Regions from separate parts of the Actinomadura sp. 9N407 genome, predicted to be linked through region 2. Evidence: predicted binding sites of a transcription regulator. Region 2 holds the regulator's gene; each other region holds the start of a gene.
The links. The regulator HrcA, encoded in region 2, represses chaperone genes, less so after heat shock. The targets are predictions, from matches to a motif close to TTGGCACTCTCNNNNNGAGAGTGCCAA.

Region 1 (10,236 bases), on a different contig from region 2:
TGCTCGCGCCCTCCATCGCCCGCGTGATGGCCGAGGCGGGCGCGGCTCCCGGCGAGCTGAGCGCGATCGCCGTCGGCGTCGGGCCCGGCCCGTACACCGGCCTGCGCGTCGGGCTGGTCACCGCGCGGGCCATGGGGGAGGCGCTCCGGGTGCCGGTGCACGGCGTGTGCACGCTGGACGTGATCGCCTGGGCCTCGGGCCGCGACGCCCCGTTCGCCGTGGCGACCGACGCGCGCCGCAAGGAGGTCTACTGGGCCCGGTACGAGTCGGCCGCCGTACGGTCCTCAGGCCCCGCCGTGGGCCCGCCCGCGGACGTGCTGGCCGGCGTCCCCGAGGGCACGCTGCCGGTCATCGGCGAAGGCGCGGCCCTCTACCCGGACGTTCTGGGCGGTTCCGGGCAGGATCCCACGCCCCTGCTGCCCACGGCCGCGGCGCTGGCCCAGCTGGCGGTGGCGCGGCTGTCCGGCGGGTCCGGGCCTGAGCTGCTGCCGCCGGAGCCGCTCTACATGCGCCGTCCCGACGCCAAGGAGCCCGGCCCGCGCAAGAAGGTGACCCCCCGGTGAGCGGCGCCGTGACCGTACGGCCGATGGGCGACGCCGATCTGGCCGCCGTGCTGATGCTGGAGGAGGCGCTCTTCCCCGAGGACTCCTGGTCCGAGGAGATGCTGCGCGCCGAGCTGGCCGATCAGCCCCGTACCCGCCACTACGTCGTGGCCGAGGAGGCCGGCGGCGGGCTCGTCGGCTATGCCGGGCTGGCGGCCGCCGGCGGCCAGGCCGACGTGCAGACCATCGGCGTGCTGCCGGACCGGCAGGGCGCCGGCATCGGCGCGGCCCTGCTCACCGAGCTGCTGGACGAGGCGGCGCGACGGGCCAGCGAGGCCGTCTTCCTGGAGGTACGCGCCGACAACGACCGGGCCCGGCTGCTGTACGAACGGTTCGGCTTCCAGCGGGTCGGCCTCCGCAAGCGCTACTACCAGCCGTCCGGTATCGACGCGATCGTGATGCGCCGGATGCTCGCCACCACCCGTCCCATCGGTTTCTCGCAGGAGGACCAGTCACCGTGATCCGAGACTCAGAGCCGCTCGTCCTGGGGATCGAGACCTCCTGCGACGAGACGGGCGTGGGCGTCGTCCAGGGGCACACCCTGCTGGCCGACGCGATCGCCTCCAGCGTGGAGCAGCACGCGCGGTTCGGCGGCGTCGTGCCGGAGGTGGCCTCGCGGGCGCACCTGGAGGCGATGGCGCCGACCGTCGAACGGGCGCTGGCCGACGCCGGGATCACGTTCGACGACGTCGACGCGTTCGCCGTCACCGCGGGCCCCGGGCTGCCCGGTGCGCTGATGGTCGGGGTGGCCGCCGCCAAGGCGTACGCGCTGGCCCTGGGCAAGCCGCTGTACGGGGTCAACCACCTGGCCGCGCACGTGGCCGTCGACCAGCTCGAACACGGCGCGCTGCCCAAGCCGTGCGTGGCGCTGCTGGTGTCGGGCGGGCACTCCTCGATCCTGCTGGTCCCCGACATCGCCAGCGACGTGCGGTCGCTGGGCGCGACCGTGGACGACGCGGCGGGCGAGGCGTTCGACAAGGTCGCCCGGGTACTCGACCTGGGCTTTCCCGGCGGCCCCGTGATCGACCGGATGGCCCGCGACGGTGATCCGGCGGCGATCGGCTTCCCGCGCGGCAAGTACAACGACGGCAGCTACGACTTCTCGTTCTCCGGGCTCAAGACCGCCGTGGCGCGCTGGGTGGAGGCCAAGGAACGGGCCGGTGAGCCCGTGCCCGTGGCCGACGTGTCCGCCTCCTTCCAGGAGGCCGTGGTGGACGTGCTCACCCACAAGGCCCTGAAGGTCTGCAAGGACAACGGGGTGAAGGACCTGCTGATCGGCGGCGGTGTGGCGGCCAACTCCCGGCTGCGGATCCTCGCCCAGGAACGCTGCGACGCCGCCGGCGTACGGCTGCGGGTGCCGAGGCCGAAGCTGTGCACCGACAATGGCGCGATGGTGGCCGCGCTCGGCTCCGAGCTCGTGGCCAGCGGGCTGGCGCCGTCCGAGCTTGACCTGCCCGCCGACTCCAGCCTTCCGATCGGCACGATCAGGCTCTGACCGCCCGGCGCGCCGGAGCCGCCCGCGCGGCGCCGGCGCGGCCCGGGATCAGGCGGACACCTCGGCCAGCAGACCGGCGAGGTAGTCCTCGACCAGCGGCATCTTCGCCTCGTCGATGATCCGGCCGTCGTCCTCGGGCAGCAGGTCGAGCAGGCAGCGCACGTCCCAGTACGGGTGGTGCCGGTAGCCGCCCGACACCTGGTCGAACGCGGTCACGAACCGTTCGGCCGCCGGCGGGCCGTACCGCAGCGCGAGGTTGAGCCGCATGTGCGCGATGTCGATCGCGATCGGCCCGTACGAGGCGTCCGACCAGTCGACGATGCCCGTCAGCCTGCCGTACGACCACAGGGTGTTGTCGGGGTGGTAATCGCGGTGGATGAAGCGGTAGGGGGCCTCGGGCGAGGGCCCGGCCGCGAACTCGAAGGCCCGCTCCCACAGCCGCGGGCGAAGCGCGTGCCGGGGAGCCTGCCGCTGGTCGAGCCGGTTGTACGGGACGTACGGCGGCATCGTCGAGGCGCCGCCCCGGGTGTGCACGGCCAACAGCGCGGCGGCCAGCTGGATGAGGTATTCGGGCAGGTCGTCGGGTGCGGGCCGGGGCGGATGCCCGACCAGCCGGCTGATCAGCAGCGCGGGCGCGTCGCAGTAGGCGCCGGCCGGGTCGGCGGCGACCAGCGACGGCGTCGGGACCTCGCAGCCCGCCAGCAGCGTCAGTGCCGCGATCTCGCGCTCCGGGGAGAACTCGGAGTCGGCGTATCGCGCCGCGGGGCGTCCCGGCTCGCGCGGCGTCCAGCGGCGCAGCACCAGCCGGTGCGCGCTGCCCGAGCGGCTCTCGACCAGCAGTGCGTGGTTGGCGTGCGCAGCGCCGCCCGCCAGGGGACGGACCATCCGCACCTCGGCGCCCTGGCCGAGGCACTCGGCCACCCAGCGCAGGGTGGTGCGGCTGGGCGGGGCACCGGTGGGTGCACAGGGAGCCGATGCGTGGGTCACGAGATCCATGAAAACGGATTCCGATGGGTATTGGCAGTGATTTTGCGAAGACGGAACGTAACAAAGTGCACGTCATCGACATGGCTTTGGATCATGGCTTCGGGCGCTTCCCCGGATTGCCGGACAAACCGCCGGACTAGGAATCGGTGGATGGACGGCACCCGGGACGCTCCCGCACAAGCCCGCGAGAGCGCCCCGCAATGCCACTCAGTCTTGTCTCTCTGAGGGGCGACCCCTCAGACTCCCCACTCGCTCAATCTTTGCCGTCGCGGCGCGGCCGCAGCAGCGCCTCGGCAAGCGCGAGCATGGTCTCCTCCAGCGTGGACAGCCGCTTGAGCACGTCCTCGTGGACGGAGGTCACCTGGCGGGTGACCTGGTCGTGGACCGAGTCGACCTTCTTGCCGACCTCCAGTTGCACGACCTCGAACCGCTTGCCCACCTCCGCCTGTACGGCATCGGCGCGCCGGCCCACCTCGTCCTGCATGCCGTCCACCCGCCTGGCCACCTCCTCCTGGACACCGCCGACCCGCCGCTTGACGTCGTCCTGGAGGCCGCCGACCTGCTTGGCCACGCCCGTGTGGACGTCGTCGATCCGCTTGCTGACGTCGTCGTGGACGCTGTCGACCTGCTTGGTCACCTCGTTGTGCACGGCCTCCACCTGCTTGGTGACGTCGTTGTGCACCGACTCGACGCGCCGGGAGACGATGTCGACCTGGGTGGTGAACTCCTCCAGTGCCCCGTCGACCTTCCTGGTGGTCTCCTCGTGGATGCCCTCGATCCGCTTGCGCGCGTTCTCGTGGACGTCCTCGAAACGGCGGGAGAACTCGTCCATCCGCCGGGACACGTCGCTGTAGGCGGTCCGGGCGAGCTGCGACATCGTCGCCTCGACCTCGTCCCGGTCGGGGCGGGCCCGCAGCTCGTCGATCAGCGGGTCCACCGCGTCGGCCAGCCGCTTCTCCAGCGCGTCGAAGCGGTGCCCCTGGTCGATCACCGGCCGGTGCACCAGCTCGGTCATCATCTTGTGCAGCTCGCCGATCTCCAGCGTGGCCGGCAGCCGGCCGATCCGGTCGTCGACGGCCACCAGCCGGCCGTCCAGCCCGGTCAGCTTGCCCGACAGGCCCTCCAGCCGGCCGTCCAGCCCGTCCAGCCGGCCGCCGACGCCCTCGACCCGCCCGTTGACGGCCTCCAGGCCCTGCTCCATCCGCTCGGCCGTCTCGCCGAGCGACTGGTCGACCCGGGTCGTGACGCTGCTGATCGAGTGATCGAGCCGCTCGGCCCGGTGCCCCAGCTCGGCCAGCGACTTGTCCAGCCGGTTGAACCGGACCGAGGACGCCTCCATGCTGCCCTGGAGCCTGTCCAGCCGCTTGGACATGTCCTCCATGCGCTGCGACGCCTGCCGGGTGGCGTCGGTGATGTGGTCCGCGGAGTCGAGCATGGACTGGATCCGGGTGAGCGTCTCGTCGACGTTCTCGGCCACCACGCCGACGTCGGCCCACAGCGCCGGCAGCTCGGCGACGGGTTTGACCCGCTCGCCCACCGCCTCGATGTGCTCGGCCAGCCCCTCCGCCCATTCGGGGGGTTTGCCGAACAGCTCGTCGACCTGGCCCCGCACCACGTCGATCTGCCCGGTGAGGCCGTTCAGCTCCCGCTCCCGCACCTCGCGGAGCAGCCACTCCATACCTTCCAGCCGCTGGCGTATCTCATCCAGGACCTGACCCTGTGAGCGCTGTTCGTAGACGTGGTCCTGCGCCGCACGGGCGAGCAACTCCCGCATCCGATCCGAGACCGGCTGACCCCCTGTCTGCAGGAAGTTGTGATTCGTTTCCACCCGATGCTCCCTCTTGTGCCGTCGCGCTCGAAAATGCGGGCGGCAATGAAATCGTGAAGTCGCTCACTGTAGTGCGTGCGCGGCCCATGGATAACGGGGAACACGGGGCGGTCCGAGTCGTCGTGTGGACGCTCGATATCCGGCTGCGGGAAAAGGCGGGACGTTCGGGCGGAGCGCGACATTCTCCCGATGCGCGATGAATCGGATGAACTCCGCAGTCGCCGCGAGCGGCGCCGGCACTCGCCACGCCTTGGCGGGCCTGGAGAATCCGTACAGGCGCCGGTACGCCCGCCGAACCGTTCCGGAGAGGGGAAGCGCCCCGCCACCGGCCCGCCGCCGCTGCCATTCCGGCCGCATCACGCGTTTCTCGGACGAGTTGTTTCCGCCGCCGAACTCGCTACCGGAAAGTGCGCAGTATTTGCTCAGCCGTGGCATGGCGCCCGAACGCTCTTGGCGTTCTCGTTCCTAAGAAGATCTTCGGTGCGGAAATGGCGCCGCCGGGGGCGCCGGGCGCGTCAGCAGCGCGACCGGGTCGTCGCCCACCCGGGTCAGCACCACCGTCAGTTCCGCGTCGCCGCCGGGTCCCCGCCGGCCGAACCCGAGGTCGCGGCGCAGCCGGTCGATGTCGACCGCCGAGCCGCGCTTCTTGATCGTGAGCACCCCGACATCGCGCCGCCGCAGCTCGGCGCGCAGCCGCTTCAGCGAGAACGGCAGCACGTCGTCGATCTCGTACGCGGCGGCGAACGGCGTCCGCACCAGCGTGTCCGAGGTGATGTAGGCGATCCGCGGGTCCACCAGCCGCCCGCCGACCCCGGCCGCGACCTCGGCGACCAGATGCGCGCGGATCACCGCGCCGTCCGGCTCGTACAGGAAACGCCCCCAGCCGCCGACGGGTGGATCGCCCAGCCCCGGCTCCGGCGTCAGCGTCACGATCCCTTCCGCCTCGCGGTCCCCGCCAGGGTCGTCGCCACGGTCCAAGCCGGCCGGGATGAGGGTCGCCCTGCGTCGGACGTCCCCCGCCAGCCCGCCGATCCAGAGCGCGGCCTCCTTGACGTCCCCGCCGACCGAGATCCACTCGGCCTCCGTCCCGGCGCCGCCCTCGCCCGCACCACGCCCTCCGACGCTCCCGATCGCACCGCTCCCGCCCGCATCGCCCTCGGGCCAGATCGCCTCGTACGGGATCCCCGGCGCGACCTTGACGCAGCCGGCCGGGACGCGCCCGGCCAGGTCCAGGATCGTGTCCAGCGGCGGCTCGTACGAGCGGGGGTCGAAGACGCGGCCGCGGGTCGTGCGGCGCCCCGGATCGGCGAAGACGGCCGCGTACCCGGCCGGATCCTCGGCGGTCGCGTCGCCCGCCCGTACCGAGGCCAGATCGTCCAGCCCGAGCGCCGCCAGGTTGGCGCGGGCGACCTCGGCGGTCAGCGGGTCCAGCTCGACGCCCTCGCCGGTACGGCCCGCCCGCGCCCGCGCGATCAGGTCGGCGCCGATCCCGCAGCCGAGTTCGAGAACCCGATCTCCGGGTACGAGGTATCCGGCGAAGCGGCGGGCACGGTGCGCGGCGACGCTCGCCCGGGTGGACTGCTCCAGCCCGGCCCGGGTGAAGTACATCGCACCGGCGTCCGGACCGAACTTGGCTCGGGCCCGTTCGCGCAGCCGTACCTGGGTGAGCGCCGCCGACACCAGCTCGGCGGGGTGGCGCTCGCGCAGCCGGGACGCGGTCGCCAGGAGGCCGCTCTCGGTCACGTCGGAGCCGGTGGCCGCGGCGAGTACGGCCTGGCCGTCCGGCGTAAGCAGTCCGCGGAACCCCTGGATGTCCATAGGCTGGACGTTAGCGCCGGAGCGGGGATGCGGCCGTCCCGCCGGTCACGGCGCCGGGGACCCGCCCGGGCAGGCCGTGTTCATGTTGACGGGTCACCGGTCTCGGAATAGTCTCCAGACTGGCACTCTCACACTGAGAGTGCCAGCAGCGACAAGGTCGGTCTGGCACCCGCGACGGCAGGCCGGTCCAGGGTCGCCTCTTCTGCCACATTGCCGGCCGGTCGACATGGCCGGCCGAGGACCAATCGAAGGGGAGGTCAGATCGTGACGACCGCCACCAAGGTTGTTCTCAAGCCGCTCGAGGACCGCATCGTCGTCCAGCCGCTTGAGGCCGAGACCACCACCGCGTCGGGTCTTGTCATTCCCGACACGGCCAAGGAGAAGCCCCAGGAGGGGACCGTCCTGGCCGTAGGCCCGGGTCGTATCGACGACAAGGGCGGGCGTGTACCGCTCGACGTGAGCGTCGGCGACGTTGTGCTCTACAGCAAGTACGGCGGCACCGAGGTCAAGTACAACAACGAGGAGTACCTCGTGCTCTCGGCCCGCGACGTCCTCGCGGTCATCGAGAAGTAATTCACCGAGAAGTGACGCACCGCCCCGGACCGGCCCGAAATCAGGGGCGGCCGGGGCGTACTGCGTACCGCTAGCCGTACAGGACTGGAGATTTCCGCATGGCGAAGATCCTGGAGTTCGAGGAGGACGCCCGCCGGGCTCTTGAGCGCGGCGTGAACGCTCTCGCGGACGCCGTGAAGGTGACGATCGGCCCGCGCGGCCGCAACGTCGTCATCGACAAGAAGTTCGGCGCGCCGACGATCACCAACGACGGCGTCACCATCGCCCGCGAGGTGGAGCTGGAGGACCCCTACGAGAACCTGGGGGCCCAGCTCGCCAAGGAAGTGGCGACCAAGACCAACGACATCGCCGGTGACGGGACCACCACCGCCACCGTGCTGGCCCAGGCGATGGTCCGTGAGGGCATCCGCAACGTGGCCGCCGGCGCGTCGCCGATGGCCCTCAAGCGGGGCATCGACACGGCCGCGCAGTACGTGTCCGACCAGCTGCTGAAGTCGGCCCGCGAGGTCGACGCCAAGGGTGACATCGCGCACGTCGCGACGATCTCGGCGCAGGACGGCCAGATCGGCGACCTGATCGCCGAGGCGTTCGACAAGGTCGGCAAGGACGGTGTCATCACCGTCGAGGAGGCCCACACCTTCGGCCTGGAGCTGGAGTTCACCGAGGGCCTGCAGTTCGACAAGGGCTACCTGTCGCCGCACATGGTCACCGACCCCGAGCGCATGGAGGCCGTCCTGGAGGACGGCTACGTGCTGATCGTGGACGGCAAGATCTCCAACGTGCAGGAGTTCCTGCCGCTGGCCGAGAAGGTCGCCCAGACCAAGAAGCCGCTGCTGGTGGTGGCCGAGGACGTCGAGGGCGAGGCGCTGGCGCTGCTGGTGGCCAACAAGATCCGCGGCACCTTCCTGTCGGTCGCGGTCAAGGCCCCGGGCTTCGGCGACCGCCGCAAGGCGATGCTGGGCGACATGGCCACCCTGACCGGTGCGCAGGTCGTCAGCGAGGCCATCGGCCTCAAGCTCGACAGCATCGGCATCGAGGACCTGGGCCAGGCGCGCCGGATCACCGTCACCAAGGACGCGACGACGATCGTCGACGGTGAGGGCTCGCAGGACGACATCCAGGGCCGGGTCAACCAGATCAAGGTCGAGATCGAGAACAGCGACTCCGACTGGGACCGCGAGAAGCTGCAGGAGCGGCTGGCCAAGCTGGCCGGCGGCGTCTGCGTGCTGCGCGTCGGCGCGGCCACCGAGGTCGAGCTGAAGGAGAAGAAGCACCGCCTGGAGGACGCCATCTCGGCGACCCGCGCGGCGATCGAGGAGGGCATCGTGTCCGGCGGCGGCAGCGCCCTGGTGCACGTGGGCAAGGAGGGCTTCGACGCCCTCGGCCTGTCCGGCGACGAGGCCACCGGCGCGGAGGCGGTCCGCCGCGCGCTGGTCGAGCCGCTGCGCTGGATCTCCGAGAACGCCGGCCAGGAGGGCTACGTCGTCGTCTCCAAGGTGCAGGAGTTGAAGGCCGGCCACGGCTACAACGCCGCCACCGGCGAGTACGGCGACCTGATCGCCCAGGGCGTCATCGACCCGGTGAAGGTGACCCGTTCCGCGGTCACCAACGCCGCGTCGATCGCGGGCATGCTGCTGTCCACCGAGGCTCTCGTCGTCGAGAAGCCCGAGGAGGACGAGGAGCCCGCGGGCGGCGGTCACGGTCACGGCCACGGCCACTGACGTACCGTTCGAGCCCGTCCGGCACTGACCGGCGCTGAGGCACCGGCCGGCTCCGGCCGTACGCGAAGGGGAGATCCCTGCCAGACATGGCGGGGATCTCCCTATTTGCGCTATAAGTCGCGAATCTTGCGATTCGTCGTCTCATAGGTGGTTTATAGCTGAATGAGGCGTAACGGGGGACCGTGCCGCCACCCTGCGCGATCATCCGAGCGCACCGGGTGCGTTTCGGGTACCGTTCCCCGCACTGTGACCATTCCGTTGCCGAACACAGTGGAGACAGGCCCGAGCCCGCTGGGCATCATGCTCTACGTGACCGAGGGATGCTTCGCCGGGACCACGACCGCGCGCGCCGGAGAACCCTCGGAGGGGGCGACCCCTCCACCACCCCGCGATGCCGGCCGCGGGGGCCGGGCGCCGCGCATGGCGAGCACCGACGACGGGGACCTCAAAGAGCTGACGAAGCTGGCCGTCCAGGGCGATCCCGGGGCCATCGAGGTACTGATCGGGCAGATCCGGCCGATGGTCGTGCGCTACTGCCGCGCCCGGCTGGGCCGGGTGTCGGGGCAGTACCACATCGCCGACGACGTGGCTCAGGAGGTCTGCATCGCGGTGCTGTCGGCGCTGCCGCGCTACCGCGACATGGGACGGCCGTTCGCCTCGTTCGTCTTCGGCATCGCCGCGCACAAGATCGCCGACGCGCTGCGCAGCGCGGTCCGGGCGGCCGTGCCGACCGAGGACCTGCCGGACGGGCCCGACGACCGGCCCGGGCCGGAGGAGACCGTGGTGCGCTACATCGAGGCCCAGCGCGCCCGCGACCTGCTGACCCGGCTGCCGGAGAACCAGCGCGAGCTGGTGCTGCTCCGCGTCGTGGCCGGGCTGTCGGCCGAGGAGACCGGTAACGTGCTGGGCATGACCGCAGGAGCGGTACGGGTCGCGCAGCACCGCGCGCTGACCCGGCTCCGCGCGATGGCCAGAGAGGAGTCGATCGCTTGACGGAACGGAGCCAGGGCGCCCCGGATCCGGCAGCGGTATCGACCACGGGGTCCTCCACCCCGGATCCCCTCACCCCGGAGCCCTTCCCCACGGATTCCCGCAGTACGGATCCCCGCAGTACGGATTCCCGCACCGCGGGCGCCGTCGTCGCCTTTCCCGCCCTCGCGGCCGACCTGGGCGCGGCCCGCCGTACCGACGCCCTCATCGACGCGCTGGCCG
Region 2 (10,236 bases):
CCCCCAAGGGACTGCCCGACGCTCCCAGCGCGGAGGCCGGGGCCATCGGGGAGCTCGAACGCTCCGCGGTCGTCCAGGCGCTCCACAAGCTCCCCACCCGCCAGCGGGAGGCTCTCGTCCTGCGCTACTACGCCGATCTCTCCGAAGCGCAGATCGCCCAGGCCATGGGCATCTCCCGCGGTGCCGTCAAGAGTCACACGGCACGCGGCATGTCCGCGCTACGCAACACCCTGGAGCAGTTCTCATGACCACCGAGCCCCACGACGAGCACGGCGAGATCCTCCGCCGCGCCCTGCACGCGGAGGCGGAGGCGGTCATCCCCGCGCCCGACGGGCTGGAACGGATCCGCACCCGCGTCGACGAGCGGGCGCAGCGCCGGTTCGGCTGGAACTGGTTCTTCGGCTTCTCCGGTACGGGCCTCGGCGTGGCGTGGGGCCGCCCTGTCCTGGCCGTCGCCGCCGCGGTGCTGATCGCCGGTATCGGCGTCACCGCCCCGCAGACGATCGACCTCATCCAGTCCGCCGGCAGCAACGGCCCGTCCGATCCCGGTCAGCACGCCGGTCCCGGCGGCGGTCCGGGCGGCCCGCAGGGCGTCCCGCCCAACTCGCAGGTGCCGGCGTCGCCCGGCACGAGCGAGAGCGGCGCCCCGGCCGAGTCGGGTTCGCCGTCACCGGACACCTCGCTGGGTTCGACCGCGTGCGCCACGCCGCCCGCGACCGGCTCGCCCACCGCGAGCGCCAGCCCGAGCACCAAGGCCGGGTCCGACCCGGGCGCGACGCCCTGCCCGAGCGGGACCCCGTCGACCTCGCCGACGCCGAGCCCGTCGGACTCCGGCTCCGCCCAGCCCAACCCGCCCGACACGACGGAGCCGCCGGTCACCGAGGAGCAGCCGGCCCCGGCGCGTGCGGAAGAGCCCGCCGCCTGATCTGACCGCACGTTCCGGCCGGGTCCGCCGCCCTTGAGGCTGCGGGCCCGGTCTTTTGGCTTTGGGTGCGTCCGGTGGGTCGGCTTCAGGTGGGTCGGCTGCGGGTGGGACGGCTGTGCCGCGTCACCAGCGGCCGGTGGCGGCCAGCAGCACTGAGGCGGCGGCCACGCCCGCCGTGGAGGTACGCAGCACTGTGGGGCCGAGGCGTACGGTCTGGGCACCCGCGGCGGCGAAAGCGGCCAGCTCGTCCTCGGTGATCCCGCCTTCCGGGCCGACCACGATGACGATCTCGCCCGTAGCCGGGGGACGCACCGCGCTGAGCGGGCCGGTGGCCTCCTCGTGCAGGACCAGACCGGCCCCGGCGGCGGCGAGACGTTCGGTCACCTGGGATGTCGTGGCGAGCTCCGCGACCTCCGGCAGCCGGCTGCGGCGCGCCTGCTTGGCGGCCTCCCGCGCGGCACCGCGCCAGCGGCCCAGCGCCTTCTCCCGGCGTTCGGGTCGCCACTGGGTGACGCAGCGCGAGGCGGCCCACGGGACGATCTCGTCCACGCCCACCTCGGTCATCGTCTCCACGGCCAGCTCGCCCCGGTCGCCCTTGGGCAGGGCCTGGACGACCACCAGGCGCGGCTCGGGGGCCGGCTGGTGGTGCCGGGCCAGGACGTCCAGGGTGAGCGAGGCCCGGTCGGCCGTGACGACCACGCATTCGGCCAGCAGGCCCGCGCCGTCGGTGAGGTCGACGCGCTCGCCGGGCCGCAGCCGCTTGACGGTGGCCGCGTGCCGGCCCTCGGCGCCGCCGAGGGTCACGCGGTCGCCGCCGAGGTCGTCGGCCAGGAACACCGGCGGGCTCATGACCGCTTCCCCGCGGTCATGAGCGCCGTTCCTCGTCGCGGCCCTCGTGGTAGGCCGTCACCGTCACTCTTCAATGCTGGTTGAAGACGTCCCGCAGGCGGGAGAAGACGTTGCGCTGGCCAGGGGCGAAGCGTCCGGGGGGACGCTCCTCGCCGCGCAGTTTGGCCAGCGCCCGCAGCAGTTCCTCCTGCTCCTCGTCGAGCCGGTGCGGGGTCTCGACGTCGACATGGATCATCAGGTCGCCGCGGCCGCTCTCGTTGAGATGCCGGACGCCGCGCCCGTACAGCGTGATGACCTGGCCCGACTGCGTGCCGGGCTTGATGTCGACGTCCTCGGCGCCGTCCAGCGTCTCGATCGTGACGCTGGTGCCGAGCGCGGCGGCGGTCATCGGGATCTGCACCGTGCAGTGCAGGTCGTCGCCCTCGCGCTCGAAGATCTCGTGCGGCTTCTCGACGATCTCCAGGAACAGGTCGCCGGCCGGGCCGCCGCCGGGGCCGACCTCGCCCTCGCCCGCCAGCTGGATGTGGATGCCGTTCTCGACGCCGGCCGGGATCTTGACCTTGACCGTACGGCGGGTACGGACCCGGCCGTCGCCCGAGCACTCCGGGCACGGGGTCCGGATCACGCTGCCGAAGCCGCCGCACTGCGGGCAGGGGCGGGCCGTCATGACCTGGCCGAGGAACGAGCGCTGCACCTGCTGGACCTCGCCGCGCCCGTGACAGGTGTCACAGGTGTCGGGGTGGGTGCCGGGGGCGCAGCCGGAGCCGGAACAGGACGTGCAGGCCACCGCCGTGTCGACGGTCAGCTCGCGGGTCGTCCCGAAGGCGCTCTCGCCGAGGTCGAGCTCGACCCGCAGCGTGGCGTTGCGGCCGCGGCGGGCGCGGGTGCGCGGGCCGCGGGTGGCCGAGGTGCCGAAGAAGGCGTCCATGATGTCGCTGAACGGGAATCCGGCGCCGCCGAAGCCGCCGGCGCCCGCGCCACCGCCGCCCGGCGCGAACGGATCCGCGCCCAGGTCGTACATCTCGCGCTTCTTGGGGTCGGAGAGCACCTCGTAGGCCTGGGTGATCTCCTTGAATCGCTCCTGGGTCTCCGGATCCGGGTTCACGTCCGGATGGAGCTCCCGGGCGAGCCGCCGATAGGCCTTCTTGACCTCGTCCGGGCCGGCGTCGCGGCGGACGCCCAGGGTCGCGTAGTAGTCGTTTGCCACTTACGACCCCGCCAGGATCTGTCCGACGTAGCGTGCCACTGCCCGTACCGCTCCCATCGTGCCGGGGTAATCCATGCGTGTCGGCCCGAGCACTCCCAGCCGGGCCAGGGTCATGTCGCCGACGCCATAGTCGGCCACGACCACAGACGTGGATCGGAGTCCCTCATCGGGGTTCTCGGTGCCGATCCGCACCGTAACTGTAGAGGAGTCGCCGGTCTCGCCGAGCAGCCTCATCAGCACCACTTGTTCCTCCAGGGCCTCGAGCACCTCGCGCAGGCTCTTGGAGAAGTCCACCGCGGCCAGGTTGGCCGCGCCGGCGAAGACGATCTTCTCATCGTGCTTCTCCACCAGCGACTCCAGCAGCACCGAGAGCACCGCGGCCAGCACCGGCCGGTCTTCGGGCTGGACCCGTTCCGGCAGGTCGGCCACCGCGCTCGGGACCTCGCCGAGCCCGCAGCCGTCGAGGCACGTGTTGAGCAACGCCCGCAGGTGCCCGATCGATTCCTCGGACAGCTCGTTGGGGCTCTCGATCATGCGCTGCTCGACCCGGCCGGTGTCGGTGATCAGCACCAGCAGCAGCCGGTGCGCGCCCACCGGGACCAGCTCGACGTGCTGCACCGCCGAGCGGGTCAGCGAGGGGTACTGCACCACCGCGACCTGCCGGGTGAGCTGGGCCAGCAGCCGTACGGTGCGGCCCACCACGTCGTCGAGGTCGTACGCGCCGCTGAGGAAGGTCTCGATCGCGCGCCGCTCGGCGCTGGACAGCGGCTTGATCGTGGACAGCCGGTCGACGAACAGCCGGTAGCCCTTGTCCGTGGGGACGCGGCCGGCGCTGGTGTGGGGCTGGTGGATGTACCCCTGCTCCTCCAGCACGGCCATGTCGTTGCGGATCGTCGCCGACGACACGCCCAGGTTGTGCCGGTCCACCAAGGCCTTGGAGCCCACCGGCTCGTTGGTGGAGACGTAGTCCTCGACAATGGCGCGCAGGACCGCGAGTTTCCTGTCGTCGAGCACGTGGTCACCTCCTCTGCCCCGTACTGGCACTCCGTACTTCCGAGTGCCAAGTGTACGGGCACCCGAGCCGAGTTCGGAGGTGCCGGCGGCGTCAGGGCTCGTTAGAGTGCCTGAGCGTGCGGAGCAAGGACTATGGCGACGACATCCTGTCCGGTGGCCGGGGGCGCGGCGGCCGGCGGCTCGGACGCGGCCCGCGCGGCGGGCCCGTACCCGCGAGCCGGCCCCCGGAGGCCCCCGAGATCCCGGAGATCCCCGCCGACCCGGGGCTGGTCGCGGAGGATCCCGGCAGCGGCTTCTGCGGCGCGGTGGTGGCCTGCGACAAGTTCGGCGTGACGCTGGAGGACCGGTTCGGCAAGCGGCGGGTGTTCCCGCTCACCGAGGCGGCGTTCCTGATCGACGGCGAACCGGTGACCCTCGTACGGCCCGTCCCCGGTACCGGTGCCGGTGGCGCGGGCAGGGCGGCGGCGCGTTCCGCGTCGGGCTCGATCGCGGTCCAGGGGCTGCGCGCCCAGGTGGCCAAGGAGAGCCGCATCTACGTGGAGGGCGTCCACGACGCCGAGCTGGTGGAGAAGATCTGGGGGCACGACCTGCGCGTCGAGGGCGTCGTCGTGGAGTACCTGGAGGGGATCGACGACCTGCCCGCCATCGTGGCCGAGTTCGCGCCCGGCCCGGGACGCCGCCTGGGCGTGCTCGTCGACCATCTGGTGCAGGGATCCAAGGAGAGCCGGATCGCCGCACAGGTGTCCTCGCCTCACGTCCTCATCACCGGTCACCCGTTCATCGACGTCTGGGAGGCGGTCAAGCCGTCGGCGGTCGGAATTTCCGCCTGGCCGCGCGTGCCTCGCGGCGTACCCTGGAAGGAAGGGGTGCTCGCCGCACTGGGCTGGGAGGATGACGTGCGCGCAGGATGGAAGCGGATCCTCGGCTCGGTGAGCGCCTTCACCGACCTCGAACCCTCACTGCTCGGCCGGGTCGAGGAACTCATCGACTTCGTCACCGCCCCAGAGGAGCCCTAGCGGCCCCTCACCCACTCCCCCGCGCCTTCCTGATCGCCGCCAGCCCCCAGAGGAGCACGCGATGTCGTACGGGCCTCCGGAACAACCAGGGTACGGACAGCAGCAGCCCGACTATGGGCAACAGCAACCTGGCTACGGACAGCAGCCGCAGCAGCCGGGGTACGAGCAACAGCAGCAGCCGGGCTACGGCCAGGCACCGGGTTACGAGCAGCAGGCGTACGGGCAGCCGGGCTATGGGCAGCAGGGGTACGGGCAGCCCGGCTACGGGCAGGCGCCCGGGTACGGCCAGGCACCGGGCTACGGCGCGCAGATGCAGCCGTACGGCGCCGCGGTCCAGGGCTACGGGCAGACGACGCCGGACGAGCGCCAGTGGGCGCTGATGGGCCATCTCGGCCAGTTCCTGATCGGGTTCGTCTCGCCGCTGCTGGTCTACCTGATCAAGAAGGACGAGTCGGCGTTCCTGCGCCACCACGGCGCCCAGGGCCTCAATCTGGCGATCAGCCAGTTCGTGTACCTGATGATCAACCTCCTGCTCAGCGTGGTCACGTTCGGGCTCTGGCTGATCCCGACCTTCGCGCTGGGGGTGGCCCAGATCGTTTACCTGGTCATGGCCGCGGTGGCCGGCAACCGGGGCGAGTGGTACCGCTTCCCGTCCTTCATGGCCTGGCCCATGATCAAGTGACCTGGCCCGCCTGGATCAGGTGAGCCGGATCAGGTGAGATCGCGGACGACCGCGTCGGCGAGCAGCCGGCCGCGCCCGGTGAGAACGGCGCGGCCGTCCCGCTCGTAGGGGTCCGGCTCGATCAGCCCGTCCGCGATCGCCCGCCGTACCGCCGCGCCGTCCAGCAGTTCCGCGGGGCAGCCGGAGGCCAGCCGCAGTTCCAGCATGACGCGTTCGACGTGCCGGTCCTCGTCGGCGAGGACCTCGCGGGCGTGCGCGGGTGTGACGTGCTCCGCGAGGCGGGCGGCGTAAGCGGCGGGATGCTTGACGTTCCACCAGCGCGTGCCGCCCACATGACTGTGCGCACCGGGGCCTACGCCCCACCAGTCGGCCCCGGTCCAGTAGAGGAGGTTGTGCCGGCAGGCGGATTCGGGCGCGGTGGCCCAATTGGATATCTCGTACCAGCGGAGGCCCTGGGCGCTCAGCAGCTCGTCCGCCATGAGGTACCGGTCGGCCATCGCGTCGTCATCCGGGGCGGCCAGCTCTCCCCTGCGTACCTGCGCGGCCAGCCGGGTCCCCTCTTCCACGATCAGCGCGTACGCCGACACGTGGTCAGGGCTCAATTCCAGGGCCGCCTCCAGGGAGGCCCTCCAGTCGTCGTCGCTCTCGCCCGGGGTGCCGTAGATGAGATCCAGGTTGATGTGCTCGAAGCCCGCCTTGCGGGTCCATTCCACGACCTGCGGCACACGGCCCGGTGTGTGCGTGCGCTCTAGAACGGCCAGCACGTGTTCGCGTGCGCTTTGCATGCCGTACGAGACCCGCGTGAACCCCACCTCGCGCAACCGGCCGAGGTAGCGCTCGTCCACTGATTCCGGATTGGCCTCCGTGGTGACCTCCGCGCCTGGCGCGAGCCCGAATTCCGTGTCGATCGCCTTGAGGACGCGCCCTAGGTCATCCGGGGACAGCAGCGTGGGGGTGCCCCCACCCACGAAGACCGTCTCCACCGGCAATGCCGCATCGCCCAGTACGCGCCGGGCCAGGCGAACCTCTTGGATCGCCGTCTCGGCGTAGGAGTCCCTGCTCGCCCCAGGCCCCAGCTCGGTGGCCGTGTAGGTGTTGAAGTCGCAGTAGCCGCACCGCGTCACGCAGAACGGGACGTGCACGTAGAACGCGAACGGCCGTTCCCCCAGGCCCTTGAGAGCGGCAGGGGGCAGCGCCCCATCGGCGGGGACGGGGTCGCCATCAGGCAGGGTCGCGGGCACACGTCCAGTCTGCCGTGCGTGCCGCGCTGCTCCGTCCCCCTGGAACGTGCCCCGGAATGTGCCTTACAGGCGCGCCGTCAGGCGTCTAGGCGTCGCGGAGCTTGTCGCGCAGCCAGTCGGGGGTGTTCTCGTCGGAGCGCGGGAAGCGTTCAAGGTCCATGGCGTACGCGGACGGGTTGAGCGGCGGGTTGAACTCCGGCTCGCCGTCGTAGTCGAACTCGGCGCTGAACCGGCCGCCGCGCCGCACGTCCAGCCGGGCGGTGAACCAGGCCCCTTTGCCTTGCCGGTACATCGCCCGGCGCAGCTCGTCCATCTTGCCGACCGCCTGCCCGGGCGGGGTGGCGGTGCGCATCGCGCCCGTGGCGTCCACCACCTCGAAGGAGACGCTGTCGATGCCGACCGTCGCCCGGAACTCGAACCCGAGCCGCTCCCACCCGTCGGGGGCCGCCGAACGCAGCGCGCGGACGGCGTCGTTCACCGCCTCCCGCTCCTTCGGTGACTGCAGGACCTGCTCGGAGTGCGCCACGGTCGAACCTCCGGAACGGTAAAGGTGACTGCCCTCCCGACCGTACCGACCTCACGCCCCAGGTCGAGCAGCGGTGGCCGTGTCGCGCCGATAAGGTCGTCCGGGTGGCTGATCAGGGGGCGGTGCAGTACGGGCGGGTGCCCACACGCGTGCTGTTGTGCGGTGAGGCGGACGGCTGGCGCTACACCGTCGTCGATCAGCATGGAGACGAGGAACACGTTCGCTTGGGCGGGCCCGGCGTACGTTGGCAAGCCCCGACGGGACACCGGCGCCAGGACCCTGAGCCCCCGTGGTGGCGCCGCCACCTGGACGAGACGGCCGAAGCGCTCCGCGGCCATATCGAACGGACGCTGACGGACCGTGCGTTCACCGAACTGGGCTCCGAAACCACCATCGCGTGGTTCGCCGTAGAGGAACCGGCGGCTTGGGAAGGCCTCATCACCCTTCGCGAACCCGATCCCGCCCGCTTCCCTGGCGAAGTGGACCCGTTCATCGTGACCCTGGAGCCAGGACGCGGCGCGCTGCTTCCCGATGCGCACCTGCTGTTCTCCACGCTGTCCTGCGACGCCTGGACGACGCTCGCGGCCGTTTCCGAGCGCTGCGGCACGCCCCCGCCCAGCGCGTCGTTCCTGTGCGGGTACACCGGGCACCGCAGCGTGCGCGTCGGCCGGGGCAGTCTCGACGTCTCCACGCAGCGCGGGGACGACGGCACCGAACGGGTCGCCGAGATCCACGGCGTCCGCGGCGGCGGCTGGGGCGGCAATCCCGAGCTGCGGCTGCGGCTGAACGGCATCGACCTGCTGAACGAGCCCGCCGCGGACGTCGTCGCGCTCTTCCGCGATCTCGGCGACGAGATCCTCCCCTGGGGCCGGCACGGCTTCCGGCTGCCCGCGATGGGCCTGGCCCTGCACAGACCGGCCGAGGAGCCCGCTGAGCGCTTCACAGGCGCCTCACTGGCCCATCCCTCCACCATCGCCTCCCGGAACCGGCAGCGTTAGCCTCACGGCCTCACGGGTCCGACATCCGCGAGGGGCCCGTTCGTCACCCAAACGCAATCCGGCTTCTCTAGATTCGTCGATCATGAGAGCCCGTGCGCGCGCCACCGCCGTCGCCCTCGCCGCCGCCGTCGGCGGGGCCCCGCTGCTGATCGCCCTCCCCGGCCAGGCGGTCGCGGCCGGCGCCTTCGTGATCGAACGCGGCGGCCCCGCGCGGACGTTCACGTTCACCGCCGCCCGCGACGGCGAGGCCGTCATCGGCTTCACGGCCGCCGCTCCCGGCGTCTCCTGGGCCCGCAAGGGCGCCGAATCCGCCGTCGTGGCGGTGGACGTGGACGGCCGCCACGTCACCGACCTCGTCGTCCCCGGGGCCGACCCCACCCGGCGCAGCCTCGGCCTCGGACCCGTACGGCAAGGCCCGCACAAGGTGACCCTGCGGTTCGCCAAGGGCAGCGCACCGGCCGCGCAACGCGTCACCCTGGCCCGTCCCCAAGTACGCATGCCCGACCAGGTCGCGCTGCGGCACTCCCCCATAGTGGTGGGACGTACCGGCTGGCCCTTCGGCGACCCGTACCAGAACGCCCGTACCGACACCCCGCTCCTTGCCTGGCACGAATCACGCCCCGCGGCCACTCCCGGGCACCGCGTCCTGGAGTACTCGATGGTGTTCAGCAACGAGGACGGCGGCACCGACACCCCCGCCCTCATGGCGCGCTGGGGCCGTTCGACCGACATCGAATGGGTCTACCAGGTCGAGGTGGACGAGCAGGGCCGCCGCGTAGGCGGAACGGGTGTCTACCAGGGACCGCAGCACTTCACGCTGAAGTTCACCGGACGCTACGAGGGAGACCATCCCGTCCTGCAGACGTGCACGTCCAACAACAACATGTGCGACGTCATCTCCCCTGACCCGCCCCTGCGCTTCCTCCCGGACGCCTCACGGACGCGTCCCGCCGACCGCGCCCGCGAAGTCGTCATGGAGCCCTGGACGTATCGCGTCATGGCCCAGGAGATGCTCCGCGAGGGCCGGATCGAGAAGCCCTCCGACCCTGCCACCCGGGAGGTCGGCGACCCGCGAACGTACCTGTTCGCCGAACTCGCCAAAACGACGGGCGCGCCCACCGCCTGGGGCTCGGCGCCGGGGGTCTCCCTGGGGATCCGCCTTGAAGGAGACGCCCGCCTCTACCGTTCCGACCACGGCGAGCGCGCCTGGTCCATCGAACGTGACGGACCCGCCTCCACCACGGTGGAGTTGCCGCCCGGCACCACCGTCGGCGACATCGCGAGCATCGAGGCCATACGAACGCCCATGGGCCTCGGCGACAACGGCGCCCCCGCCACAGTCACCGCACTGCAGCGCGGCTTCTTCCTTGACCGGGCCTACCGTCCGGGCCCGTCCACCGTCCGATGGGCCGGATCCGTCACCCTCACCCCACAGGCCCCGACCGCCGTTCTGTGGACGAATCGATCGAGAACCATCGGGAACCCTCGAACTTCAGGCGCGTCCAAGTAGTCGTACACTTCGCCAAAGCCTGAAGCGCCCTCGCAGCGCACTCGGAGAGGACACGCGCCATGGCCTACGGGCCTCCGCCATCGCCCGGCTACGGTCAGCAGCAGAACCCCGGCCAGCAGAATCCCGGCCAGCCGGGCTACGGTCAGCAGCCCGGGTGGCAGCAGCCGCCGCCGCGTACCAGCCCCATGCCCGAGCACCAGGGCCCGGTGAGCCACGATGACAAGTCCTGGGCGCTCATGGCGTACCTGGGCCAGTTCCTGGTGGGCGC
Region 3 (10,236 bases), on a different contig from region 2:
CCGCGTCCCGGGCGAGCGCGTCGGCGAACGCCGCGTTGTACGCCTCGTACGACTGCCAGTCGCGCCGCGCGCGCGCGTCGAAGTGCGGTGCCCGGGGCGTGTCGTACAGCAGATGGTGGACGAACCACAGCGTCGAGTTGGCCACGGCGTTGTACGCGCGGTGGAACGTCGCCGCGGGGATGTCGAGCATCCGGACGGCCGACCCGCCGATGTCGTGCCCCGCCAGGTCCAGCCGCCCGTCCGGGGCCTGCCGCGCCGCCGTACGATCGGCCTCGCCGAGAGCCGCGCACACCCACAGCACGTCCGGTGCCCCGGCCTCCGCCACGGTACGTACGGACCCGGTCCGGGTGCCCGCGCCACCCGGGTCACCGGGAGCGCCGGTGACCCCGGCGAGGCCGGACACCAGCCCGCCGGCGCCGCGGCGCATGGTCAGCGCGCCGTCATCGGACTGAGAGAACGACACCGGGCCACGGTTGGACGCCACCAGCACTTGGCTCATACCGGCAGGGTCTCAGTTGGGAACGGGGCGCATCAAAGTGACCCGGGTGATTTCGCGGCTCCGATTACCGGGATCCTCGCCGGGTACCGGGGCCGGATGAGCCGGGCGGAGACCACCAAGACCGTCCTCGTCGCGGGGACGGCCAACCTGATCCTGGCCGTCACCAAGCTGATCGCGGGCGTGCTGTCGGGATCGAGCGCGATGCTGGCAGAGGGCGCGCACTCGGTCGCCGACACCCTCAACCAGGGCTTCCTCCTGGCCTCGCTGAACCGCAGCGCCCGCCCGCCGGACCGCAGGCACCCGTTCGGGTACGGCAACGAGCGCTACTTCTGGTCGCTGCTCGCCGCGTTCGGGATCTTCGTCGCCGGCGGCGGCTACTCGATCTTCGAGGGGATCCTGACGATCACCGGCAAGGAACCCGGCGGCGGCGAGCAGGCCTGGCTCGCCTTCGCCGTCCTCGGCCTGGCCGCCGTCCTGGAGGGCACCTCCTGGCTGCGCGCCTGGACCCAGGCCCGCCGGGAGAACCGGCACACCGACCACGGTCTGGTCGAACACGTCCGCGACAGCCCGGACGTCACGTTCAAGGCGGCCCTGTTCGAGGACTCCGCCGCGATGATCGGCCTCGCCTTCGCCGCCACCGGACTCGCGCTGCGCGAGATCACCGGCTCCCCGTTCTGGGACGGCCTGGCCTCGGTCATGATCGGCCTGCTGCTGGTCGCGGTGGCCTTCGCCCTCGGCCGCGACAGCCGCAGCCTGCTGATCGGCCAGTCCGTGGCCCCCGCCGTCCAGCGCGAGATCCGTACCGAGATCGCCTCCGCCCCCGGCGTCACCGGCGTCCAGGAACTGTTCACCATGCACTTCGGCCCGGACGACATCCTCGTCGCGGCCAAGGTGAACTTCTCCGACACCATCAGCGCCGACGAGGCCGAGGACATCGCGGGCGAGATCGACCGCCTGCTGCAGGAGCGGATCCCCCTCGTCCGCCATGTCTTCCTCGACCCGACGCAGGTTTTAAAGGCGTAGCCCTTGGCGTCGGGCCTGGCGGCCCTCCTTCGGCGGGCTACGCGGCGATCGCTGGCATCGCTCCGAACTCGCCTGGCGGCTCGCTTCGCGATCAGGTTCTCGCTTCGCTCGAACCTGCCTTCGGACGCGATCGCAACGTTTGAGGCCGTCACAACTTCAGCAGGGGGCGGGGCTGGGGGCGCGAGGGTGATCTACACGTCGGTCGGGTAACGTCTCAAACGGCGAGACCCAGCTGTCCGGCAACCGGGCAGGTCATGTAAAGTCACGCATACGACGCGATACCGCCCAGGGAGAACGCATCTGCGTTCGGGTGGTATCAATGTCCTGCAGCGTTCATAGCGCTCATCAAGAGGGGTGCAGGGAGCACAGCGGCCTCGGGCCGGTCTTCCAGCTCAACTCACACACAACTTCATAGCGCTCATCAAGAGGGGTGGAGGGACCGGCCCGTTGAAGCCCCGGCAACCGACTGATTCGTACGCGCTCGCGATCCTGCGAGGCCGATCAGGAGATGGTGCCAACTCCGGCCTGTGACCAAGGTGGCACAGGGAAGATGGGGAGAAAGGCCTCGCTCCATGGCAATCACGCCTGCCAACCCGAACCTCTCGTCCGGCCCCGACCTCGGGCCCGCGACGGCCCTGGTCTGCCGCGAATGCGGGAGCCGCCGCGATCTCGGCCCGTTCTACGCTTGCGAAGAGTGTTTCGGGCCCCTCGAGATCGCCTACGACTTCAGCGGGATCACCCGCGCGAGCATCGAGGCGGGACCGCAGAACATCTGGCGCTACCGCGGGCTCCTGCCGGTGCCCTCGACGGTCGCCGAGACGCCCAACACCGAGCCGGGGCTCACCCGCCTCGTCCGCGCCGACCAGCTCGCCGAGTCGCTCGGGCTCGAGCGGCTCTGGGTCAAGGACGACAGCGGCAACCCGACCCACTCGTTCAAGGACCGCGTGGTCGCGGTGGCGCTGGCGGCGGCGCGCGAGCTGGGCTTCAAGGTGCTGGCCTGCCCGTCCACCGGCAACCTGGCCAACGCGGTCGCCGCGGCGGCGGCGCGCGCGGGAATCCGCAGCGCGGTGTTCGTGCCGTCCGACCTCGAGCAGCAGAAGATCATCACGACCGCGGTGTACGGCGGGACGTTCATCACGGTCGACGGCAACTACGACGACGTCAACCGGCTGGCCTCGGAGATCGCGGGCGAGCAGGAGGACTGGGCGTTCGTCAACGTCAACGTCCGGCCGTACTACGCCGAGGGCTCCAAGACCCTCGGGTACGAGATCGCCGAGCAGCTCGGCTGGCGGCTGCCGGACCAGATCGTGATCCCGGTCGCGTCCGGTTCCCAGCTGACGAAGATCGACAAGGCCTTCCAGGAGTTCATCAAGCTCGGCCTGGTCGAGGACAAGCCGTACAAGGTCTTCGGTGCCCAGGCCGCCGGCTGCGACCCGGTCGCGGCCGCCTACAAGGCCGGGCACGACGTCGTACGGCCGGTGAAGCCCGACACCATCGCCAAGTCGCTGGCGATCGGCAACCCGGCCGACGGCCCGTACGTGCTCGACGTCGTCCGGCGTACGGGCGGCGCGGTGGAGGACGTCACCGACGAAGAGGTCGTCGAGGGCATCCGGCTGCTGGCCCGTACCGAGGGCATCTTCGGTGAGACCGCGGGCGGGGTCACCGTGGCCACGCTGCGCAAGCTGATCGGCAGCGGCGCGCTCGACCCGGCCGCCGAGACCGTGATCATCAACTCCGGGGACGGGCTCAAGACCCTGGACGCGATCTCCTCCCAGGTGGGACCGGGCGCGAACATCGCTCCCACGCTGGAGGCCTTCCGGGCCGCCGGCCTCGCCTGACCCGTACGTCCGTCCCAGAGCATTCTTGGAGCCAGCAGCAATGAGCACCGTTTCCGTGCGGATCCCGACGATCCTGCGTCCCCTCACCGGTGGCGCCTCGGAGGTCAAGGCCGAGGGCGCCACGCTGCGCGCGGTGGTGGCCGACCTCGAGGCGAACCACCCCGGCATCGCCGCCCGCGTGCTGGACGACAACGGCAAGATCCGGCGCTTCGTGAACGTGTACGTGGGTGACGAGGACGTGCGGTTCGCCGACGGCCTGGACACCCCGACGCCCGAGGGCGCCCAGATCTCGATCATCCCCGCCGTCGCCGGCGGCTGATCGGGCTCGGCCCTTTGCCCCCTTTTCTCGGTAAATGCCGGGAAAAGGGGGCTTTGCCATGCTGGGGAGCGGGAAGAGGCTCTGCATGGGAACAGCCGAGAAAATCGCGGAGGCGGTCGAGGCGCATCCCATGGTGAGCCGGATCGAACTCATCGGATCGCGCGCCCGCGGCACCGCCACCGAACTGTCCGACTGGGATTTCCACGTCACCGCCGAGGACTTCGGCGAAGTGGCCGCCGACCTCCCCGCCCTGGCCGCCTCGTACGGACCGCTCGCCGCCCAATGGGACCCCCTCGGCGACTGCGAGAGTTACCTCCTCATCTATCCGGGCCCCGTCAAGGTCGACCTGCTCTTCCGCGACGTACCGCGCAGCTGGAATCCGCCCTGGCGCGTAGGCCCCGACACCCTCACGGCGATCGACGCGCACTTCTGGGACTGGTCGCTTTGGCTCGTCAGCAAGTGCCGCCACGGTATGACCGACCGCATCCGCGGCGAACTCCTCAGGATGAGCCACCACATCCTGAGGCCCCTCGGAATCGAAACGCTACCGCTCTCCCTCCAAGAAGCCGCGGAACGCTTCATACGCGCCCGCGACCGGCTGGAGATTCGCTACGGGTTGCACATATCCCGGCGCCTGGAGGAAGAAGTGCTCCCCCTCGTACGCGCGTCCCACCGTGACCATTACCGGCCGTCGGGCCTTCGCTCATAAGGACCGGTGCCGTACAAGAGCGAGATGCCCCTCAGCCCCCTCGCGGCGTGGGCTGACCGTTCAGTACGAGGTGACCGGAGCCTGCCGGTCGATCTCCATGGCGAGCGTGGTCACCATGGACTTGACGGCGGCCTGGCCGTGCTTCCGCTCAAGAACGGGGATCAGCCCCTTGCGCGCGGCCTCGTTCAGCATCCACGACAGCGCCGAATGATCCGCGCTCCGCCCGGCGGCGACCTCGTCATAGGTGTGCCGGCTGACCCTCAGCAACTCCGGGTACGAAGCCGACTCGGCCATGACCATGCGCGTCGCATCCCTGAGATCCATGCCCGGAGTCTAAGCGCGCCGCGCGCGTACCGGCTGGACGCGTCCATCAGCAACGGCTCATGGCAGCCTCCGGCCGTCACCCTGTTCGGACGGCATGCGCGCTGGTGGTGGCCAGGAGGACATCGGTCCCCCGAGCCACGTCCGGTCCTCGACCAGCGGCGACACTGACCCGTACCGGAGCAAGTTGCGCCCCGCTCGCCGCGGCGGTTCGGGTACGACCGTGCCACGTCCTTGCCTGCGATCATGTGCCGATGACCTCACCGCTCCCCGTCGACTGGACGATCGAGCGAGTACGCGCCGTGTCAGGCGATGACAGCGCCACAGCGCTGCCGACGGAACGGCTCGTACTGGTCGAGGAGCGGATCGGAGGCCAACCCGCCTACGAACCCGTACGGCCTGAACTGGTCGAAACGATCCTTCAGTTCCACGGCCTCTGTCTCGTCGGCATCGAAGGTGAGTGGTACATGGGTGACCTTCAACCGGACGGTTCCATCGCCTGCTGGGGGTCCTATGGGACTGATCTCCAAGCGGCCATCCGATCGCTTTAGAGGCATGACGTGGTGACTGATGCTCCGCTTCACTGCAGCCGGCTAGATCACCGCCGCGAAGTACAGCGCTAGGCGGGGGTGCGCGGCCGTCTGGGCCGCCGGTCGGTGGTCGACGCCCACGCGGCGGGACGGCGGGTGCAGCGACGCGAGTGCCGCGCCCCGATGGCGGCGGTGCCCGTGGTCACGCTTCTGCCCACGAGGAGCAAGTCTCGCGTGTGGGCCGCCTCTTTATGATGACGCTGTGGCTCTCGTTCTGTTCGTTCTGCTTCTGGGCACTCTGGTGTTCTCGGTCGTGTACGGGGCGGCCACGCTCGCCGGTGCCAACGACATGGTCAGCCTGTGGGTCGCAGTGGGAGCGGTGGCGGCACTAGCGATATTTCTGGCGTTCGATGTCCGTTCCACGATCGCTGCTGTCAGGGCGAGAGAGGCAGAGGAACGAGAACACCGCAGAGGATCGAAACCGATCGCGCCAGACGCTCCCGATGGGACGTGGGGTCGTTACTGGGACGAATGACCCGTGCGGAGGGAAACACCTCGCAGGGTCAGGCTTCCACCCCAACCATCGACGACCGTCACGGGTCCGAGCTGAGCCTCCCAGAGTCAGAGGCCCTCGCCGGAGGCGCTTCATCCGATCCGCTGTCCATCCTTCCTGGTATTTCGCTGACCTGGCCTTGCGTGTCCTCGACCCCGTTGACGACCGTGAGCGTCCATGATCGTCCGCCGTGACGGGCACCCAGCGGGCACGGTGCCTCTTGCTGATGAGCCGCTTTCTCTGGTCATGCTTGGTGAAGCGCGTAGAGAAGGAACGCGACGCAGCAGAGAGTCAGCGCGCCCTTCCCAGCGAAGTACACGCTCGCCCTGCGCCGTCGTCCCAGCAGTGCCGTTGCAAGGCCGATGATCGGCGCAAGCGCGGCACCACCGATCCCGGCCCATAGCAGTGCTACACCGGTCGATCTTTCGAAGACGTTCGGAAAGGGACGGCCAACGAGAGCATGGCCCATTGCGAAAGCTACGGGAAAGGCGAGCCACCATGAGGCCATGCCGGCAACCAGCCAGGATGTGATCCTGGCTGCGTTAACGCGTGTCTCGGCGTGCGGGGAATCTGACGGCGTAGCTGTAGCAGGCGGCATGTTGGGATCATAAGCGTCCCCTATGTCTCGGCCGCTAACGTTCGTCCCTGCCTCGCGACTACGCCCGACCTGGAGGAACCCGGAGCCTCCGTGACGGCGACGCGAGCGCCGCCGCCCTTGAACACGCGGTCAGGCTGAAAGTGTTCTCGGCAAATCCGCTCCGCGATGTCGACTGGGAAACGCCCCACGGCGTTCAGGGGATAGACCCCCAGCAGTCCCTGTCAGCTATGAGGCTGTGTGGTCTCGGGCTCGTGTCCAAGTGCTGACTCCCGATCAGCTCAAGACTCCGCTGGCCCAGCGGCCGTACGACCTTCGGCATGCCTGTCTGTCGCTCTGGCTCAACAGTGGTGTCCCGGCGGTCAACGTGGCGGCGCGTGCCGGGCGCTCGGTAGCCATGCCCCAGAGCACGTACGCGCACTGCCTCGACGGTGACGAGGAGATCAGGAACGAGCGCATCCAAGCCGCGCTTGGAACTCCCACGACCCCTGTCGCGGTACACCCGGTACAGGCCACCCCCGTGCCCAGACCCGTGTAACGCGACCACCGGCGTACGGCGGCTCGCGTTCCGTCCGACTTCGGACGGTTCCGCTCCTGGTCAGGGCGAGAACGACGAGGTGGAGGGGCCATCGCCTGGTCAGGACGTACGGCGCTTGCACTCGATTGGGTAGAGTGCTAAAAACCAATGGTTGGCACTCTGCTGTGGAGAGTGACAATCCCACAGTCTGGATCGAGGCGATGAGGCCTCACTCCGGCGGCGGAAATGACGCCGTCGGGGAGGTCGTCCGTCGCGGGCGTCGGCTCGATCCTTCATGGCCACCTTGTTCCGGGAGGACTGGAGCCTATGGCTGCAAAGATGATCGCGTTCGACGAGGAGGCTCGCCGCGGGCTGGAGCGCGGTATGAACCAGCTCGCCGACGCCGTGAAGGTCACCCTTGGGCCCAAGGGTCGCAACGTCGTGTTGGAGAAGAAGTGGGGCGCACCCACGATCACCAACGACGGCGTTTCGATCGCCAAGGAGATCGAGCTCGAAGACCCGTGGGAGAAGATCGGGGCCGAGCTCGTCAAGGAAGTCGCCAAGAAGACCGACGACGTCGCCGGTGACGGCACGACGACCGCGACCGTACTGGCGCAGGCGCTGGTACGCGAGGGTCTGCGCAACGTCGCCGCCGGCGCCAACCCGATGTCGCTGAAGCGCGGCATCGAGGCTGCGGTCGAGCGGGTCAGCGAGGAGCTCTCCAAGCTGGCCAAGGACGTGGAGACCAAGGAGCAGATCGCTTCGACGGCCTCCATCTCCGCGGGCGACCCGCAGATCGGCGAGATGATCGCCGAGGCGATGGACAAGGTCGGCAAGGAAGGTGTCATCACCGTCGAGGAGAGCAACACCTTCGGGCTCGAGCTTGAGCTCACCGAGGGCATGCGCTTCGACAAGGGTTACATCTCGCCGTACTTCGTCACCGACCCCGAGCGGATGGAAGCGGTCCTCGAGGACCCGTACATCCTGATCGTTCAGGGCAAGGCGTCGGCCAACAAGGACCTGCTGCCCGTTCTCGAAGGTGTGATGCAGGGCGGCAAGCCGCTGCTGATCATCGCCGAGGACGTCGAGGGCGAGGCCCTGGCGACCCTGGTGGTCAACAAGATCCGCGGGATCTTCAAGTCGGTGGCTGTCAAGGCCCCCGGCTTCGGCGACCGCCGCAAGGCCATGCTCGGTGACATCGCCACCCTCACCGGTGGCCAGGTCATCAGCGAGGACGTGGGTCTCAAGCTCGAGAACACCACGCTCGACATGCTCGGCCGCTGCCGCAAGGTGGTCGTGGCCAAGGACGAGACCACGATCGTCGACGGCGCCGGTGACGCCAACGAGATCGCGGGCCGGGTCAACCAGATCCGTACCGAGATCGACTCCACCGACTCCGACTACGACCGAGAGAAGCTGCAGGAGCGGCTGGCCAAGCTGGCCGGCGGCGTTGCGGTGATCAAGGCCGGAGCCGCCACCGAGGTGGAGCTCAAGGAGCGGAAGCACCGGATCGAGGACGCCGTTCGCAACGCGAAGGCGGCCGTCGAGGAGGGCATCGTGCCCGGCGGTGGCGTCGCGCTGCTGCAGGCCGGTATCCCCGCCTTCGACAAGCTCGAGCTGGTCGGCGACGAGGCGACCGGTGCCGCGATCGTCAAGCGCGCTCTGGAAGAGCCGCTGAAGCAGATCGCGGTCAACGCCGGCCTTGAGGGCGGCGTCGTGGTCGAGCGGGTCCGCAACCTGACTCCGGGTGAGGGCCTGAACGCCGCGACCGGCGAGTACGTCAACATGTTCGAGGCCGGGATTCTCGACCCGGCCAAGGTGACCAGGTCCGCGCTGCAGAACGCTTCGTCGATCGCCGCGCTGTTCCTGACCACTGAGGCCGTCATCGCCGAGAAGCCCGAGAAGGGCGGTGCCGCCGCTGGTGGTGGCGCTCCCGACATGGGCGGCATGGACTTCTGATCTAGTCCATCACTTCGGTGAGCCTCAAGGGGCGGTCCTTCGGGACCGCCCCTTTCGGCTGTCCGGGGTCTGCGGCACTATGCGGGTCTATGACCGATCTCTTCAGTTCCCCCGTGCTGCGCGTCGAGCAGCCCCGCCGCGCTCCGTCCGCCCGGTCCCAGTACAAGGTGTACGACGGCGCGGGCACGCTGCTCGCCAGCGCGGCCGAGCAGGGCGTCCCAATGCGCCGCCAGGCGTACCGGACGTTCTTCGGCGAGGGGGACGACCGCCGTGCGGTCTACGTGGAGAGCGGGCAGGGCGTACCGCTGCTGGTCCTGGAGAAGCCCAAGGCCGCGCGTGGCGCCGCGGGTACCTGGGTGAGCACTCCCGACGGCCGCCTGGTCGGCTCGGTGCGGATGGACCGCTACCGGTACCAGTACGTGCTGCTGGACGCGGCCGACCGTCCCGCCGGACGGCTGGAGGGCAACCGGCTGGCCCGCAAGTTCCGGGTCCTCGACGGCCACGGCCACCATGTCGCCCAGGTCGACAAGAAGTGGAAGGGCGCCGCCACCGAGGTGCTCACCACCGCCGACAAGTACTCCGTCGAGATCTTCCGGCCCCTCGCCGATCCGCTCCGCGTACTGGTGGCCGCCGCACCGATCGCGATCGATCTGATGCTGTACGAGGGGAAGGACTTTCCCGTCCCGAGTTGAGCCGGTTCGCCCAGGGACTTTCGCGTACGGTGGGGCTCGCAGGACGTGCCCGACGACGAGGCCAGGAGATTGCATGAGCGACCCCTTCCGTTCCTCCGTACTGAGGGTCGAGCAGCCTCGCCGCGGTCCGTTCGCCCGGTCGCAGTACACGGTCATGGAGAAGGACGGCACGGTGCTGGCGGTCGCCGACCAGATCGGCGAGCTCGCGGGGACCGAGAGGCTGCGCACCATCTTCCCCGGCAAGTCCCAGCTGCACGCCCGGGCCGTACTGCTGACCACGCCCGACGACACCCCGCTCCTGGTGGTCGACAAGGAGGAGGGGCGGATGCGGACGACGGTCAGCCGCCCGGACGGCGAGGTCGTGGGCACGTTCAGGACCGAACGCGTCGGGCGCCGGTACCTCCTGCATGACGGTGACGACAAGGTGCTCGGCGAGATCTCGGTGGATCTCGCCCGCAACAACTTCACCGTGCAGGACACCGACGGCAAACGGGTCGGCCATGTACGGAAGAAGTGGGCCGGGGCCATCACCCACCTGCTGACCACCGCCGACAAGTACACGGTGGAGATCGACGACCCGGTGGCCGAGCCGCTGCGCACCCTGGTCGTCACCACGGCGATCGCGATGGACCTGACCCTGCACGAGTCCAAGGACATCACCTGAGCCAGGCCATCGGACGC

Region 1: the regulator HrcA is predicted to act here: its motif matches at 6,850-6,876, upstream of groES (co-chaperone GroES).
Region 3: the regulator HrcA is predicted to act here: its motif matches at 7,077-7,103, upstream of groL (chaperonin GroEL).

What each region holds. Positions count from the first base shown of each region.
Region 1 is NZ_JBIRAW010000057.1:2,248-12,483, forward strand. It holds gene tsaB (tRNA (adenosine(37)-N6)-threonylcarbamoyltransferase complex dimerization subunit type 1 TsaB) at 1-563, shown strand, start outside; gene rimI (ribosomal protein S18-alanine N-acetyltransferase) at 587-1,063, shown strand; gene tsaD (tRNA (adenosine(37)-N6)-threonylcarbamoyltransferase complex transferase subunit TsaD) at 1,060-2,097, shown strand; gene ACH34Q_RS45755 (phosphotransferase family protein) at 2,146-3,093, opposite strand; gene ACH34Q_RS45760 (hypothetical protein) at 3,338-4,912, opposite strand; gene ACH34Q_RS45765 (SAM-dependent methyltransferase) at 5,378-6,730, opposite strand; gene groES (co-chaperone GroES) at 6,992-7,303, shown strand; gene groL (chaperonin GroEL) at 7,402-9,024, shown strand; gene ACH34Q_RS45780 (sigma-70 family RNA polymerase sigma factor) at 9,445-10,017, shown strand; gene ACH34Q_RS45785 (hypothetical protein) at 10,014-10,236, shown strand, end outside.
Region 2 is NZ_JBIRAW010000022.1:74,900-85,135, reverse strand. It holds gene ACH34Q_RS29955 (SigE family RNA polymerase sigma factor) at 1-248, shown strand, start outside; gene ACH34Q_RS29950 (hypothetical protein) at 245-925, shown strand; gene ACH34Q_RS29945 (16S rRNA (uracil(1498)-N(3))-methyltransferase) at 1,049-1,774, opposite strand; gene dnaJ (molecular chaperone DnaJ) at 1,845-2,981, opposite strand; gene hrcA (heat-inducible transcriptional repressor HrcA) at 2,982-3,995, opposite strand; gene ACH34Q_RS29930 (DUF3097 domain-containing protein) at 4,112-5,011, shown strand; gene ACH34Q_RS29925 (DUF4870 domain-containing protein) at 5,073-5,693, shown strand; gene hemW (radical SAM family heme chaperone HemW) at 5,723-6,934, opposite strand; gene ACH34Q_RS29915 (hypothetical protein) at 7,020-7,460, opposite strand; gene ACH34Q_RS29910 (hypothetical protein) at 7,565-8,458, shown strand; gene ACH34Q_RS29905 (hypothetical protein) at 8,541-9,968, shown strand; gene ACH34Q_RS29900 (DUF4870 domain-containing protein) at 10,028-10,236, shown strand, end outside.
Region 3 is NZ_JBIRAW010000031.1:126,642-136,877, forward strand. It holds gene ACH34Q_RS36400 (trehalose-6-phosphate synthase) at 1-499, opposite strand, end outside; gene ACH34Q_RS36405 (cation diffusion facilitator family transporter) at 596-1,522, shown strand; SAM riboswitch class I at 1,938-2,079, shown strand; gene thrC (threonine synthase) at 2,095-3,360, shown strand; gene ACH34Q_RS36415 (MoaD/ThiS family protein) at 3,401-3,679, shown strand; gene ACH34Q_RS36420 (nucleotidyltransferase domain-containing protein) at 3,765-4,388, shown strand; gene ACH34Q_RS36425 (hypothetical protein) at 4,449-4,712, opposite strand; gene ACH34Q_RS36430 (hypothetical protein) at 4,964-5,260, shown strand; gene ACH34Q_RS36435 (hypothetical protein) at 5,502-5,774, shown strand; gene groL (chaperonin GroEL) at 7,232-8,863, shown strand; gene ACH34Q_RS36445 (phospholipid scramblase-related protein) at 8,953-9,555, shown strand; gene ACH34Q_RS36450 (phospholipid scramblase-related protein) at 9,629-10,219, shown strand.